DNA from 4 places in the Vibrio sp. SS-MA-C1-2 genome. Region 3 is predicted to be linked to each of the others. Evidence: predicted binding sites of a transcription regulator. Region 3 holds the regulator's gene; each other region holds the start of a gene.
What was found. Region 3 encodes CRP, which controls carbon source genes, mostly activating them, when cyclic AMP is high. Its sites were predicted from a motif close to TGTGANNNNNNTCACA; they were not measured.
Positions count from the first base shown of each region.

Region 1: a site for CRP is predicted at 1,242-1,257, ahead of cdd (cytidine deaminase). Genes of this name have one in related genera too.
Region 2: a site for CRP is predicted at 1,520-1,535, ahead of malT (HTH-type transcriptional regulator MalT). Genes of this name have one in related genera too.
Region 4: a site for CRP is predicted at 1,977-1,992, ahead of udp (uridine phosphorylase). Genes of this name have one in related genera too.

Region 1 is NZ_CP090980.1:756,106-759,621, reverse strand. It holds gene sbcB (exodeoxyribonuclease I) at 1-1,067, shown strand, start outside; gene cdd (cytidine deaminase) at 1,315-2,202, shown strand; gene L0B53_RS03300 (amino acid aminotransferase) at 2,487-3,516, shown strand, end outside.
Region 2 is NZ_CP090980.1:362,887-366,402, reverse strand. It holds gene malT (HTH-type transcriptional regulator MalT) at 1-1,373, opposite strand, end outside; gene L0B53_RS01650 (hypothetical protein) at 2,117-2,446, shown strand; gene L0B53_RS01645 (glycogen/starch/alpha-glucan phosphorylase) at 2,872-3,516, shown strand, end outside.
Region 3 is NZ_CP090981.1:404,001-407,516, forward strand. It holds gene L0B53_RS06440 (ABC transporter ATP-binding protein) at 1-217, shown strand, start outside; gene L0B53_RS06445 (YheU family protein) at 294-533, shown strand; gene L0B53_RS06450 (phosphoribulokinase) at 814-1,686, shown strand; gene crp (cAMP-activated global transcriptional regulator CRP) at 2,044-2,676, shown strand; gene L0B53_RS06460 (porin) at 3,274-3,516, shown strand, end outside.
Region 4 is NZ_CP090981.1:1,534,834-1,538,349, forward strand. It holds gene L0B53_RS11555 (ABC transporter permease) at 1-831, shown strand, start outside; partial or broken gene L0B53_RS11560 (lipocalin-like domain-containing protein) at 1,029-1,462, shown strand; gene L0B53_RS11565 (lipocalin family protein) at 1,484-1,909, shown strand; gene udp (uridine phosphorylase) at 2,108-2,875, shown strand; gene L0B53_RS11575 (hypothetical protein) at 3,039-3,197, shown strand; gene L0B53_RS11580 (YgiQ family radical SAM protein) at 3,365-3,516, opposite strand, start outside.

The DNA of each region.
Region 1 (3,516 bases), on a different contig from region 3:
TCGATCCTTATGGCTGGGCTTGGCAGAATGGTAACTCTCGCTGGGATCTTCTCGATGTACTTCGTACTTGTTATGCTCTGCGTCCAGATGGGATCAATTGGCCACTCAATGAAGACGGTTTCCCCTCGTTTAAATTAGAAAAACTCTCTGTTGCTAATGGAATTGAACATGCTAATGCTCATGATGCAATGGCAGATGTTATTGCCACCATTGAGATGGCTAAATTAATCAAAAATAGTCAGCCGAAACTATACTCTTTCCTATTTAAACATCGTAATAAAAACCCATTGAATGCAATGATCGATATAGTCAACATGACACCATTGGTCCATATATCAGGAATGTTTGGTTCTCAATGCGGCAACACCAGTTGGATTATTCCTATTGCTTGGCACCCAAAAAATAAAAATGCCGTTATTGCTATTAACCTTGCGCAAGATCCGTCGCCATTATTTGATTTAGATGCAGAGCAGCTACGTAACCGCCTCTATACTAAACGTAGCGAACTGAGTGAAGGGGAACTTCCTACACCTTTAAAACTGGTTCACATCAATAAATGTCCGATCCTTGCACCAGCTAAAACGCTAAAAGCTGAAGATGCTCAACGTCTTGGAATTGATCGCGAACAGTGTTTACGGCATTTAGCACAAATTAAAGCGCATCCAGAACTGCGCGAAAAATTAAATACTCTGTACAGCAAAGAGCCTGATTATCCAAAAAGCGATAACGTGGATACCCAACTCTACGGTGGATTCTTTTCTCCCGCAGATAGAGCGACCATGGATATTATTTTAGAGACTAAGCCCGAGAATTTACCGGCATTAGAATTAAACGTTAAAGATAATCGCATTGAGAAATTGCTCTTTAATTATCGCGCTCGTAACTTTCCAATGACATTAGATGAAAATGAAATGCTCAAATGGAATCATCATCGTCGAGACTATTTTGATTCTTACGGTCACGAATTTATGTTTAAACTAGAACAGTTAGCCGAAGAGCATCAAGAAAATAGTGACAAGATGGCAATATTAAAAAAACTCTATCAATATGCAGAAGGCTTAATGTGATTTGTTTATGCTAAAAAGAGTAGATATCCCCTTCTTACTTGAAGTATAACGCTAATTTTAGGCTAGAATTTAAGCTATAGAGCCAAATGAAGTGTCCATTATTTAGGCAATGAGTAAGAATTTGTATGATATCACTCTAATATCTGAGCAATCGACCAAATGACATCATAGGTATGTGATCTAGATCACTCAATTAAGCCAATAACTTATTAAAATGGTTTCCCCTTTTGATAATAGGAGCAATAAAATGCGTCCAAGTGTCACTACAGCATTAAAAGCATTACCGATCGAGATTCAGAACTACTTAACACCTATCATGGATTCTGAAGACTTTGATGCCACAATTAGTGTCGAGCAATTTAATCAACTATTAGCCCTATCTCAGCTTTCAGACGCTGACCTTCGTGTGCTTTTATTGCCCCTTGCTGCCGCGTATTCGGTGACTCCGATTTCAAATTTCCATGTGGGTGCATTGGCTAGAGGTTTATCTGGAAAAATTTATTTTGGCGCAAATATGGAAATGACCGGTATCCAGCTTGGACAGACCGTTCATGCTGAGCAGTCTGCAATTAGCCACGCTTGGAATAAAGGTGAGACCGGCATTAGTGATATTACGATCAACTATAGCCCTTGTGGTCACTGTCGCCAGTTTATGAATGAGTTAACGATGGCAAGCAAGCTTAAGATCCAACTTCCAAAGCGTGATCCAAAATTACTGCATGAGTATTTACCAGAAGCATTTGGTCCTGCTGATTTAGGGATAAAAGATGGATTAATGACAGTTGTCGATCATCAGTTAAAAGTAGATTCCGATTCAACGCTATTACAAGCGGCTTGTAAAAGTGCCAATATTAGCCATTCACCCTACACGAAAAATCCAAGTGGTGTCGCCATCAAAGCCAATGATGGATGTATATTTACGGGGATGTACGCAGAAAATGCAGCATTTAATCCTAGCCTCCCCCCATTACAAGTCGCCTTAAATGCGATGAATATGGCCAATTATGAATTTGATCAAATAGATCGTGTTGCATTAGTTGAAACCTCAACAGGCAGCAGCTCACACTTACAAGGGACACAAGATGTGGTTAATGCTATAAAGCAAAATATTACGGTTGAATATAGGGCTGTTTGAGTATTGCCTGAGCACTTAGCTTAATGATTTTATCAATGAGTGATTTAACTGTATCAACTTAATCTCGCCCCATTAATTAGAATGACAGGAAGCGACGTAGAATATGCTACCTGTCACGCCAATCCCTTCAGGCAAATAACCATTAATGGGAATAAGCCCCTTTTCATCTTCCCTCTTGACGAAAATTGTTGTTATTTTATCTATTTATCTTCTGAGCTATTGTCAATAGTTGCCGGTAGCGGTATAACTAAGTGATGATTTATGTACAACAAGGATGAATGTCAATGTTTGAAAAAATAGCCCTCGCTCCAGCAGATCCAATTCTTGGTTTAACTGACGAATTTAAAAATGATACTCGCACTGATAAAATCAATTTAGGTGTCGGTATTTACAAAAATGAATCAGGTCAAACGCCAGTCTTAAATACCGTAAAAAAAGCAGAAGCCATTTTATTAGAAAAAGAACAATCTAAATCTTATTTAGGTATTCAGGGTCTTGCTGAGTATGATCTTGCGGTTCAAAAGTTACTGTTAGGCAGTGATTCTGCACTTATCGGCACAGGTCGAGTTCAAACTGCGCAAGCTCCCGGTGGAACAGGCTCTTTGCGTATTGCGGCTGAATTTATTAAACGACAACTGCCAAGTAATAAAATTTGGATCAGTAATCCTACTTGGGCAAATCACCGTGGTGTTTTTAGTGCCGCAGGTTTAGAAATTGCTGAATACCGTTATTACAATGCAGAAACCAAATCAATGGACTTTGCTGCGATGCTTGAAGACTTAGCGACCGCAGAAGCCGGTGATGTGGTTCTATTCCACGGCTGTTGTCATAACCCAACAGGTATCGATCCAACGCTAGAACAGTGGAAAGAATTAGCTTCTCTTTGTGTTGAGAAAAAACTTCTGCCTCTTTTCGATTTTGCTTATCAAGGTTTTGCATCTGGTGTTGAAGAAGATGCGGCAGGTCTACGTCATTTTTCAACTCAAGTCGATGAGTTATTAGTTGCGAGCTCTTTCTCTAAGAATGTGGGGCTGTATAGCGAACGTGTCGGTGCATTTACACTTGTTGCAAAAGAAGCTGACAGTGCTGAAGCGGCATTTAGCCAAGCAAAAGCGATTATTCGTTCTATCTATTCAAACCCACCTTCACACGGTGCAAAGATTGTTGCTGAGATTTTAGAAAATCCAACACTTCGTAGCGAATGGATACAAGAAGTCGCTGAGATGCGTGTTCGTATTAAAGAGATGCGCCAACTATTTGTCGAGAGCTTAACGGCAAATGGCGTAACACAAGACTTCTCTTTCATTAATGGTC
Region 2 (3,516 bases), on a different contig from region 3:
TTTAATGCATTGATTTCACCGAGCAGGGAATCATCGAGCTTGTTTCCTCTTTCTGCTAACTCAACCATTGCATCCTCAAGGATATGCCCAACTTGCTGATAACGATGCTGTCCTTGTGCTAACCATGCTCGAAGTACAAGTAACCTTGGATAGGTATAAAAAGATTCAGAATCAATTTTTTCCAGCGCTTTATCTAATAGAGAAAACTCGCCTTTTTGGAACATACCCCAGCTATTTTCTAATAGAATTTCAATAATTAAAGCACTGTTTTTAGCTAGCATTGCATGTTCTAAAGCTTGATGGAGCGAACCTTGTTTCAACCATGCGTGAGCGGCAGTTGTGTGGATTTGTATCTCTTGATTAGGCAGTTGCAATTGACGCTGATGGATTAGAAATTCTCGAAATAGATTGTGGAATTTGAACCATTCATATTCACCCTCTAGAGCAGATAAAAATACACCTTGTTTATGAAGCTGTTCTAACATACTTGGGGCGTCAATTTGTCCCGTTACTTCAATAATTAACTGAGCATTAAACGTTGAGAAAACTGAACATTGTAGTAAAAAGTTTTGTTGATTTTCGGGTAATAAATCAAAGATCTCTTCTGCTAAGTACTCCCATAAATGCCCTTTATTATAATTAACCATGGATAGGGCTGATTGGGCAAGGTCGGCATTAACTTGCTTAGTGTGTAAAGCAATTAATTGTAACGCAGAAGGCCAGCCTTCAATTTGAGTGACAATTTCATTGATCGTAGAGTCAGTGACTTTATCTGTGACGCGCTGCTCAAAGAAATAGGAGGTCTCATCATGATCAAACGCAAGCTGATCGACTCCAACTTCAATTAATTGATTTCTGACCCGCAAATTGGCGATACCTAGTGTAGGTTGTGAGCGACTAGTGATAACAACCGTAATGTTTTCTGGCATCTGTTTAATAAAAAATCGAATACTACGGTTAATTTCATCATTATTAATTAAATGATAATCATCTAACGCAACATATAACTGTTTATTAAATTGGCTTAACTCAATAAATAGTTCATTAAACAGAGCGGATAATGTTGAAAATTGTCGACGTTCGGCAATGATTTGGCTCTGTTTACATTGATTATTGGTCGCTTTATTAATCGCTCTGATAAAATAATTAACAAATCGAAATGGGTCATTATCATTTTCATCTAAATTGAACCAAGCAACATGATTAAGCTGAGAAAGCCATTGAGAAGCAATCGTTGTTTTGCCATAACCTGCTGGGGAGCGGAAAAGTACTAATCGATAGCGGGCAGCATTAGTTAATAAGGATAACAGCCTTGGTCTTTCTATGGCGCGATGTAAATCAGCGGGTTTGGTAATTTTAGAGGGAATCCACATAATATTTATTTTCAATTTGTCAGATAAACAGCAGATATCAATCAGTGCTGAGAAAAAATAGCTGCCGTTAATGTATCAAAATTTAAACAAGATTGATTAACTTAAAAGAAGCTAATTGCTTAGTATCTCGATAAATCTACTAAAAGTGCGATATACATCACATTGAGAGGAGGGCTTGCTGAGGCGTGATTTTATCAGGGTGGTTCCATAACTGAACATTTATATAATTGAAAAATTTAATAAAAAGTAAATTTAATATTTTTTATTAAATGAGTCATTCTATTTACAAAACACGATGAAATGATATTTTTAAATATACCGCAGGAATAGAGTAAATAATAAGTTAAACGTTATTGATTATTATTTTCTGTTTTTAATAATAATTATTTTAAATAATCTTTGAATGTAATAGAGATAGACCTCCTGTATTTTTAGTGGTTAGTTGGCGACAAATAACAGAGATCTCATGAGTATAGTTGTTCTATATGATTGGGGCGAACGAGTGCAGCCAATAACCTAACAACGTTAAGTAAAAAAGGGATAAAGTTATTTAGATATAACTTGTGCCTTTTATACCCAAAGTATTGCTAGTAGGTGGCAAGGAATGAAACCCCATGAGTCTAGGTTTCTATATGATTGGGGCGAATGAACGAGGCCAACAACCTAGCAACTTCAAGTAAGAAGGGTATAGAACTCATGATCGAATAACAAAGGTATCTCTAACTATTAGTTAGGTAGTTTAAGTGGCAAATATAATACGGAATCGAATTGATCTTACCTTTCAACGTTTTGGGCTATTGATCGCAGTTAGTACCGACACCTATAAAGATCAGAAAGGATGGCTCTGTCATTGCGACTGCGGCAATTTGGCCTTTGCCCGTGCAGATGCTTTAATACGTGGTCGAAGAAAATCTTGCGGTTGTCTTCGTCGATTCAAACGAACAGATAAAAATAATCAAATCGAGTACTACCATCGAGATATTTTTGCTTCAAAAAATATTAAACAAGTTGAATCATTGCAAGATCTTGTCAAACTCTCTAGAAAAAATAAGCTGGCTCGTGAAACGAAATAACGTATTTATACCTTTCATACTGGAAGCTGCTCTATACCCAAAGTAATTGGAGCTGCTAGGTTGTTTATATTGATTCGCCAACTAACAACGCCAATAATTTTAGGTATAGATTGTTGATTATTGCGCGTTGGTTATATTTTTATCGTGTATTGATGATATTTGACTAACTTTTGACCTTTAGTTCTATTTTTTGAGCTTTTTTTGTTCATTGTTGATTGTTTTTTGGACGAGTTTAATTCTCATTCAGTTGGATTTATGTCGACTGTAATCCTCTCTACTTCAATGAAAACTCAATATAAATAAGCTCCTCCTCCCTACTCCTCCCTAAATTAATTTACCCTAGGATGAGGTATTTCTCGCAATTTAGGCCATTATATGACAAATACAACACATCATAATTAGTTATATAAGAAAGCGAGATAATCATGACGACTTCAATAAAAACACAAGCGTTTAATCGCAATGAATTTAAAGCAGCAGTAACTAGACACTTAGTCACTACGTTTGCTAAAACCGTTGAAACTGCGACTGAACAAGATTGGTATCTGGCTTTAGGTCGTGCTTTAGCAGAGTCTACAACCGCAAACCTATTAGCTACCGAACAAAATTTATCGGCAAGCAATAGCCGCAGTGTTAATTACCTTTCTCTTGAGTTTTTAATTGGTCGTTTAACAGGTAACAACTTGATTAACATGGATCTTTATGATGATGTTGCCGTGGCAATGTCTGAGCTAGGCCTGAATCTTTCTGACCTGCTTGAAGAAGAGAGAGATCCTGCTTTAGGTAATGGTGGGTTAGGGCGTCTCGCTGCATGTTTTATGGAATCATTAGCCGCACAAGAGTTTCCTGCGGTAGGTTATGGCCTGCATTATGAATATGGTTTATTCCGTCAGTCTTTTGACGATGGTGAGCAACAAGAGGCGCCTGATGCATGGCGTGGTGAACAAGGTTACCCTTGGGAAGTTCAGCGTCCTGAACTCACTAAAAATATCGGTTTATATGGTTCGATTGAAACTTATATTAAAGAGAATGGTAACCAAGGGCGTCGTTGGGTCCCTGCATTATTTGTT
Region 3 (3,516 bases):
GGATAAATTGATTGAAAAAGAAGCTGCTGCATTAATTGAAATAGAAGCCATGCTTGCCGATAGCGATATTTACCAAGCGGAGAATAAAGCCCAATTAACCACCGCACTTGCCAAACAGATAGAGATTAAATCTGCCCTAGAAGAGAGCGAAATGGAGTGGCTCGATCTTCATGATGAATTAGAAGAGAAAGAACAAGCGTTCACTAACAATCAGTAAGCAATAAGATTAACGTTAAATTTATCATGAATAGAGCTCATCTAATGATGGGCTCTACTTTTACTATGGAGTTACTATGATCATCCCTTGGCAAAATATTCAACCAGAGACATTAGAAAACATTATTGAACAATATGTTCTTCGTGAAGGGACAGATTACGGTGAGAATGAAATATCTCTGAAAGATAAAGTATCGCAAGTCAAAAACCAGCTAAAATCAGGGGAAGCCATTATTATTTTTTCTGAGTTGCATCAAGAGATTAACATTAAACCTAAATCTGAATTGAATTATGCTGAAGATAATGAGTCTTATTAAGTGTTATTGTAATAATCAGTAACACGATGTCATAAGATTGCAAAGATTCTCAACATTATAGAGCAATCCCTCGTCAGTAAATTAAGCTATAAAAATGCGGCAAGAAAATATACCTAAAATAATAGAAGCTGCTAGTAGGCGGCAAGTGAGTAAGGCCCCGTGAGTATAGATGTACGATATAATTGGGGCGAACGAATACAGCCAACAACCTAGCGACTTCAAGTATGAAGGGTATAGACCTCTCAACGAATAAGAGAACATATCGATTAAAGGAGTTATCATGTCAGCTAAGCATCCTATCATTGCCGTAACCGGTTCTTCAGGCGCAGGAACTACCACCACCAAAGAAGCCTTCCGCAAAATGTTTGCCGCCCTTGATATTAACGCAGCATGGTTAGAAGGCGATAGCTTCCACCGATTTACTCGCCCTGAGATGGATAATGAGATCCGTAAAGCCAAAGCACAGGGGCGCCATATCAGTTATTTTGGTCCTGAAGCCAATGACTTTCGACAATTAGAAACCTTCTTTCAGCAATACGGAGAAGATGGTACAGGAAAGTACCGTAAATATCTCCACACCTTTGATGAAGCGGTTCCTTACCAACTGACTCCTGGTAATTTCACCCCTTGGCAGCAATTACCAGAAGAGACTGATTTAGTTTTTTATGAAGGTCTACACGGTGGGATTGTTCACGATGATATCGATGTCGCTAAAGAGGTCGACTTATTGATCGGCATGGTTCCGATCGTCAATTTAGAGTGGATTCAAAAGAGTGTTCGAGATATTCGAGAACGAGGTCATTCTGCAGAAGCCGTTCAAGACTCGATTATTCGTTCAATGGATGATTACTTAAACTACATTACGCCACAGTTTTCGAGAACTCACATCAACTTCCAACGGGTTCCAACCGTTGATACCTCTAATCCACTTAATGCGACTGCGATTCCAACTCTTGATGAAAGTTTTGTGGTAATCCGCTTTCGAGGAATAAAACAGGTCAATTTTCCTTACCTGTTAGCGATGATTGAAGGCTCTTTTGTCTCAAGTCACGATACCTTAGTGGTACCAGGAGGCAAAATGAGCTTTGCGATGGAGTTAATTATGCGCCCATTAATTGAGAAACTAATCACTCATGGCAGTATTCACTTATAAGTAAATCGTGTACCGTTCTTACTTTAAGTCTATATTAATGCAATTTAAGCGTGCCAAAATGATGAGCGTCAAATCAATATTACTCGCTATTTCAATAGGCTTCACATTTCTGAATGTAACTTAAATGAATCTTCGTGATCCCACGCACATTTTTGACGCATTAATAACCAGTTATGCCGTATTAAAATCAAGAAATAGTTTACAAAAAAGGATAGAATCTTACGGTAAATTATCAGCACACTTGCTATCTACCTTATTAACGATAAATATCACTTTCAGCTCTGAATAGAGGAAATATAAGTGACATTCGAATTATAGCTAGATGACGAAGCAAATCATGTAGAGGAATAAATAGATATGGTTTTAGGCAAACCTCAGACAGACCCTACTTTGGAGTGGTTTTTATCTCACTGTCACATCCATAAGTATCCGTCAAAAAGTACATTGATCCATGCTGGCGAAAAAGCTGAAACACTTTACTTCATTGTAAAAGGTTCAGTTGCAGTTTTGATTAAAGATGAAGAAGGTAAAGAGATGATCCTTTCTTATCTTAATCAAGGGGATTTCATCGGCGAACTTGGCCTCTTCGAAGAAGGCGCAGAACGTACCGCTTGGGTTCGAGCTAAAACGCCTTGTGAAGTCGCTGAAATCTCATTCAAGAAGTTCCGTCAATTAATTCAAGTTAATCCAGATATCTTGATGCGACTCTCGGCGCAGATGGCAAGCCGTCTTCAGACAACCAGCCAAAAAGTCGGTGATCTTGCATTCTTAGATGTAACAGGACGAATTGCACAGACACTATTGAATCTTGCAAAACAACCTGATGCGATGACTCACCCAGATGGCATGCAGATTAAGATCACCCGTCAAGAGATCGGACAGATTGTTGGTTGTTCTCGTGAAACAGTGGGTCGTATCTTAAAGATGCTAGAAGAGCAGAACTTAATTTCAGCTCATGGTAAAACGATTGTTGTTTACGGCACTCGTTAACCGACAAAACAGAAAGAGATGAGATAACGATCTCCTGATTGGATCTTGCTCACTAAATAAAAAACCGCAGCTTAGCCTGCGGTTTTTTATTGCCTATAAATAAGTATCCCCTCTTCAGAAACTGATTAATAATCAAACTATAAAGTATAAAAAAACCTAAAGACCACCTGAATATTCGACTAAGATCACAATATTTTTATTATTATGAAAAAAAATTATTAGATTCAATTATGAAACTTTAAAACCCATAAATGGGATTACTAGCAATATATAAATTCAAAACCAGTAAAATTACCAGTATAAAATATCGAAAACAGACAAAAGAACAATATATAGCAAAATAACAAAATAACTTATCAGACATCATTTTTCATCAATAAGTCCTTGTTTTATATTCATTTATGTTTTTTTATTATTTTTTTTGAACTATTTGACACTTTTATAAACACCAGACAATATAGCTGCAAAGTGATTGTTTTGGTTAGTAAAACACTTTTTGTTTTTTACAAAACAATCGTTATCAGGGAAATGGAACGAATGCTCATTTAGCGATTTAGCTTTTGACATTCCGATAACTAATAAAGGCATGGGAAACTCATGAAAAAGACTCTTTTAGCTCTAGCCGTACCAGCTCTTCTAGCGGCAGGCTCTGTAAACGCTGCAGAAATTTATAACAAAGATGGCGTAACTGTTGATATCTTCGGTGATTTAGACGTTCAATACTACCAAGATAAAGATAAAGATTTAGATGCAGAAATCCGTATTGATGATGCTGATTTCGGTTTCGGTCTTAAGTACCAAGTAAACGACATGCTTGCTGTTGGCGGTAAATTAGGTATC
Region 4 (3,516 bases), 1.1 Mb from region 3:
CAAGTTATTGGTATCGGTAGCAGCCAAGAAGAACAAGCGTCATTGTCAACGAAGGTCGCGATTCCTCGTTATTGGGAACATTTACAAAAAGACAAAATGGTGATGATCAGTGAATCGATGGCGATAAAAAATGAGTGGCAGCCAGGTGATCAAATATCCCTACCTAAACCGTTAGTCGGTCAATGGACAATTGCAGGTATTTATTATGATTATGGCAATCCCTATAGCCAAATTATTATTTCAAATCATCATTTTTCCAAATTTTGGACACGAGTTCAAGATACGGGCGTAGCTGTTGTTATAAAACCTGGAATGGAGAGTGTTGGACTCTATCACCGAATTGGTGCAACGTTTAACCTTGAGCCAGAGCGAGTTCGCAATAATGGTGATATACATCAACAGGTTATGAGGGTGTTTGATCGTACTTTTGTTGTGACTGATGCTTTAGGTAATTTAACACTATTTATTGCGATATGTGGGTTATTTTTTGCCACAGTAGCTGGTGAATTATCACGCCTGCGTCAGTTTGCTCTGATGCGCTGTATTGGGGTGACTGGACGAGAACTTGGTGCGTTAGGCATTGGTCAATTAGTGATGATTGGGGTGTTAAGTGCGATGTTTGCACTGCCTTTGGGTTTAGTTTTAGCACAACTTCTTATTGATGTTGTTCTTAAATATTCATTTGGTTGGTCTATGGAGATGGTGATCTTTCCTTGGCTTTACTTTAAGACACTTTCAATCTCTATTATCGCTTTAATCGTCGCAGGAGCATGGCCTGTCCGTCGATTAATTAAACGTTCTGCGGCAGCGGCATTAAGGGAGTCGTTATAATGAAAAAGTGCCTTTTATGCTTTATTGTTGTTTTTTTAATCGCTTTAGCTGGGTGTGAAGAAAAAGTCAATGCTCCATCTGGAATGGCAATACTTCAACATTCGACTGAGGATTTTAATCTTGTGACTCCGGATTATCAGTTATCTTTTCCTAAAGATTATGGTATTCATCAAGGTTACCGTACGGAATGGTGGTATATGACTGCTAATGTTCAGAGTGAATCGGGTGAATTATTTGGTGTGCAATGGACGATGTTTCGCTATGCCAATAAAAAAGAGGCACGACAAGGGTGGGATAACCAAGATGTCTATTTAGCCAATGTCGTTGTTAGTAGCCAAGAGAAAACCTGGCATGCAGAGAGAATGGCACGTGGTGGTATCGGACAAGCCGGGGTAGAGCTTACCCCATTTACTATGTGGTTAGATAACTGGTCATGGAAAAGCCCAACTAAAACCCCTTTTCCTGGGAAAATTAAGGTTGATGATCAAGATTTCTCTTTTGATATTGATGTTACTACCATGAGTTCGATTATTGCACACGGTGATCAAGGCTATAGTAAAAAAATCCAAATGCAGAGATTGCCTCTTATTATTACAGTGCGCCATATTTGAAGGTGAAGGGTGAATTAATTCTTGATGATCGAAAAGTTGCAGTGAGTGGTCGAGGTTGGTTTGATCGGGAGTGGAGCAGTAGCTTTTTAGATAAATCGCAAAATGGTTGGGATTGGTTTGCTTTTCATCTAGATAATCAACAAACGTTAATGATTGCTCAAGTGCGTGATAATAATTCGGCTAAGAGTCATTATCAATTTGGGTCTTTAATGAATATCGATGGGACGACTAAACCTTTATCTTCTGATGATATTCAACTTAACGTCATTCGAAAAGGAGATGGTGGCGAGAATAAAGATGTTCCACTAGAGTGGCAAATTGTGGTTAAAAAATACGGTATTAATATTGTTACGTTACCGCTAAATGATAAGCAATGGCTTCCATTTTTGATCCCTTATTGGGAGGGACCTATCTCATTTTCTGGAACACATACTGGAAAAGGATTTATGGAGTTAACAGGATATTAGAGTAATCGATTGCTATGTGAATATAGTCACAATCTATTAATATCGTATTTTGTATAACATGTTATTATGTGATCTATATCACTATAATCGGTGTTTTGTTTCTGTATCGTAGCGGTAAATCTTACCTTGTAGCTATACTTTTCTTAACAAGTTTATACAAACTTAATATTAGCTATTTTTAATTTAGTGGAGTTTATCATGACAGAAGCAACCGTATTTCACCTTGGTGTCAATAAAAATGACTTAAATGGTGCAGAATTAGCTATTATTCCAGGCGATCCTGGGCGTGTAGAGAAAATTGCTCAGAAGATGGATAACCCTAAATTTTTAGCAAGCCATCGCGAATACACGGTTTATAGTGCTGAATTAGAAGGTAAACCTGTTGTTGTCTGTTCTACAGGCATTGGTGGTCCATCAACTTCGATTGCAGTTGAAGAGTTAGCACAACTAGGTGTAAGAACATTCTTACGTGTCGGAACAACGGGAGCGATTCAATCAGACATTAATGTTGGTGATATGATAGTCACAACAGCGTCTGTTCGTTTAGATGGAGCAAGTTCACATTTTGCTCCAATGGAATTCCCAGCAGTTGCTGATTTTGATGTGGCGACTGCAATGAAACAAGCCGTTGATGCTGAAGGAATTAAAGTTCACACTGGTGTAACCGCATCAAGTGACACTTTCTATCCTGGACAGGAACGTTATGATACGTTTTCTGGTCGTGTGACTCGTCGTTTCCAAGGTTCGATGCAAGAGTGGCAAGATATGGGTGTCTTAAATTTTGAGATGGAATCTGCAACGCTATTTACTATGTGTGCGAGTCAAGGCTTACGTGCGGGTTGTGTAGCCGGTGTAATTATTAACCGTACTCAGAAAGAGATCCCAGATCAATCAACAATGAAAGCGACGGAAACAGCATCAATTAACGTTGTTGTTGATTCAGCAAGACGTCTATTAGCTGACTAATATTCTTTTCATACTTGAAGTTGCTAAGTTGTTGGTTGCATTCGTTCGCTCCAGTCATAGAGTGTATCTATACTTATGGGGCCTTACTTATTTACCGCCTACTAGCAACTCTAATTACTTTGGGTATAATATTAAATTAATCTAACAAGATAGGAGTACAGAAATGTTGAAGATTGGTGTGATTCTGGCTCTTATTATATTTGTTACGATATTTTCACGTTATGAACTGAGTGAAAAAGCCAAAAAGCGTTTTTTACAAGGTTTAGGTGGGATAATTATATTAGCGATTGCTGGCGTCATGGCGTCTGAGTTAATGAGATAAGATTAGATACTCTTTTTGCTTAAAACCGGCTGATATTCGGCATTTATCTTCGTAATGAAGTAAAAAAACCTCTATTTTATTTATTCGTATGGATTAAATAAAATAGAGGTTTTTTATTATCAATTATTTATTTTAACGATTAATAAGTGACCATCAATCGTTAAAGGCTAACGCTGTCGACCACCAGATTTAGTGGTTGGTTTACGCTTGGCGCTTCCTTTCTTCGCTGATTGTTCCTTACGAGCATCAGGCTGAGTTGGGCTGTGTTTAGTGGTAAATGTGTTCTTTTTCTTTTTACCTTGCCCACTCTCTTGTTTCT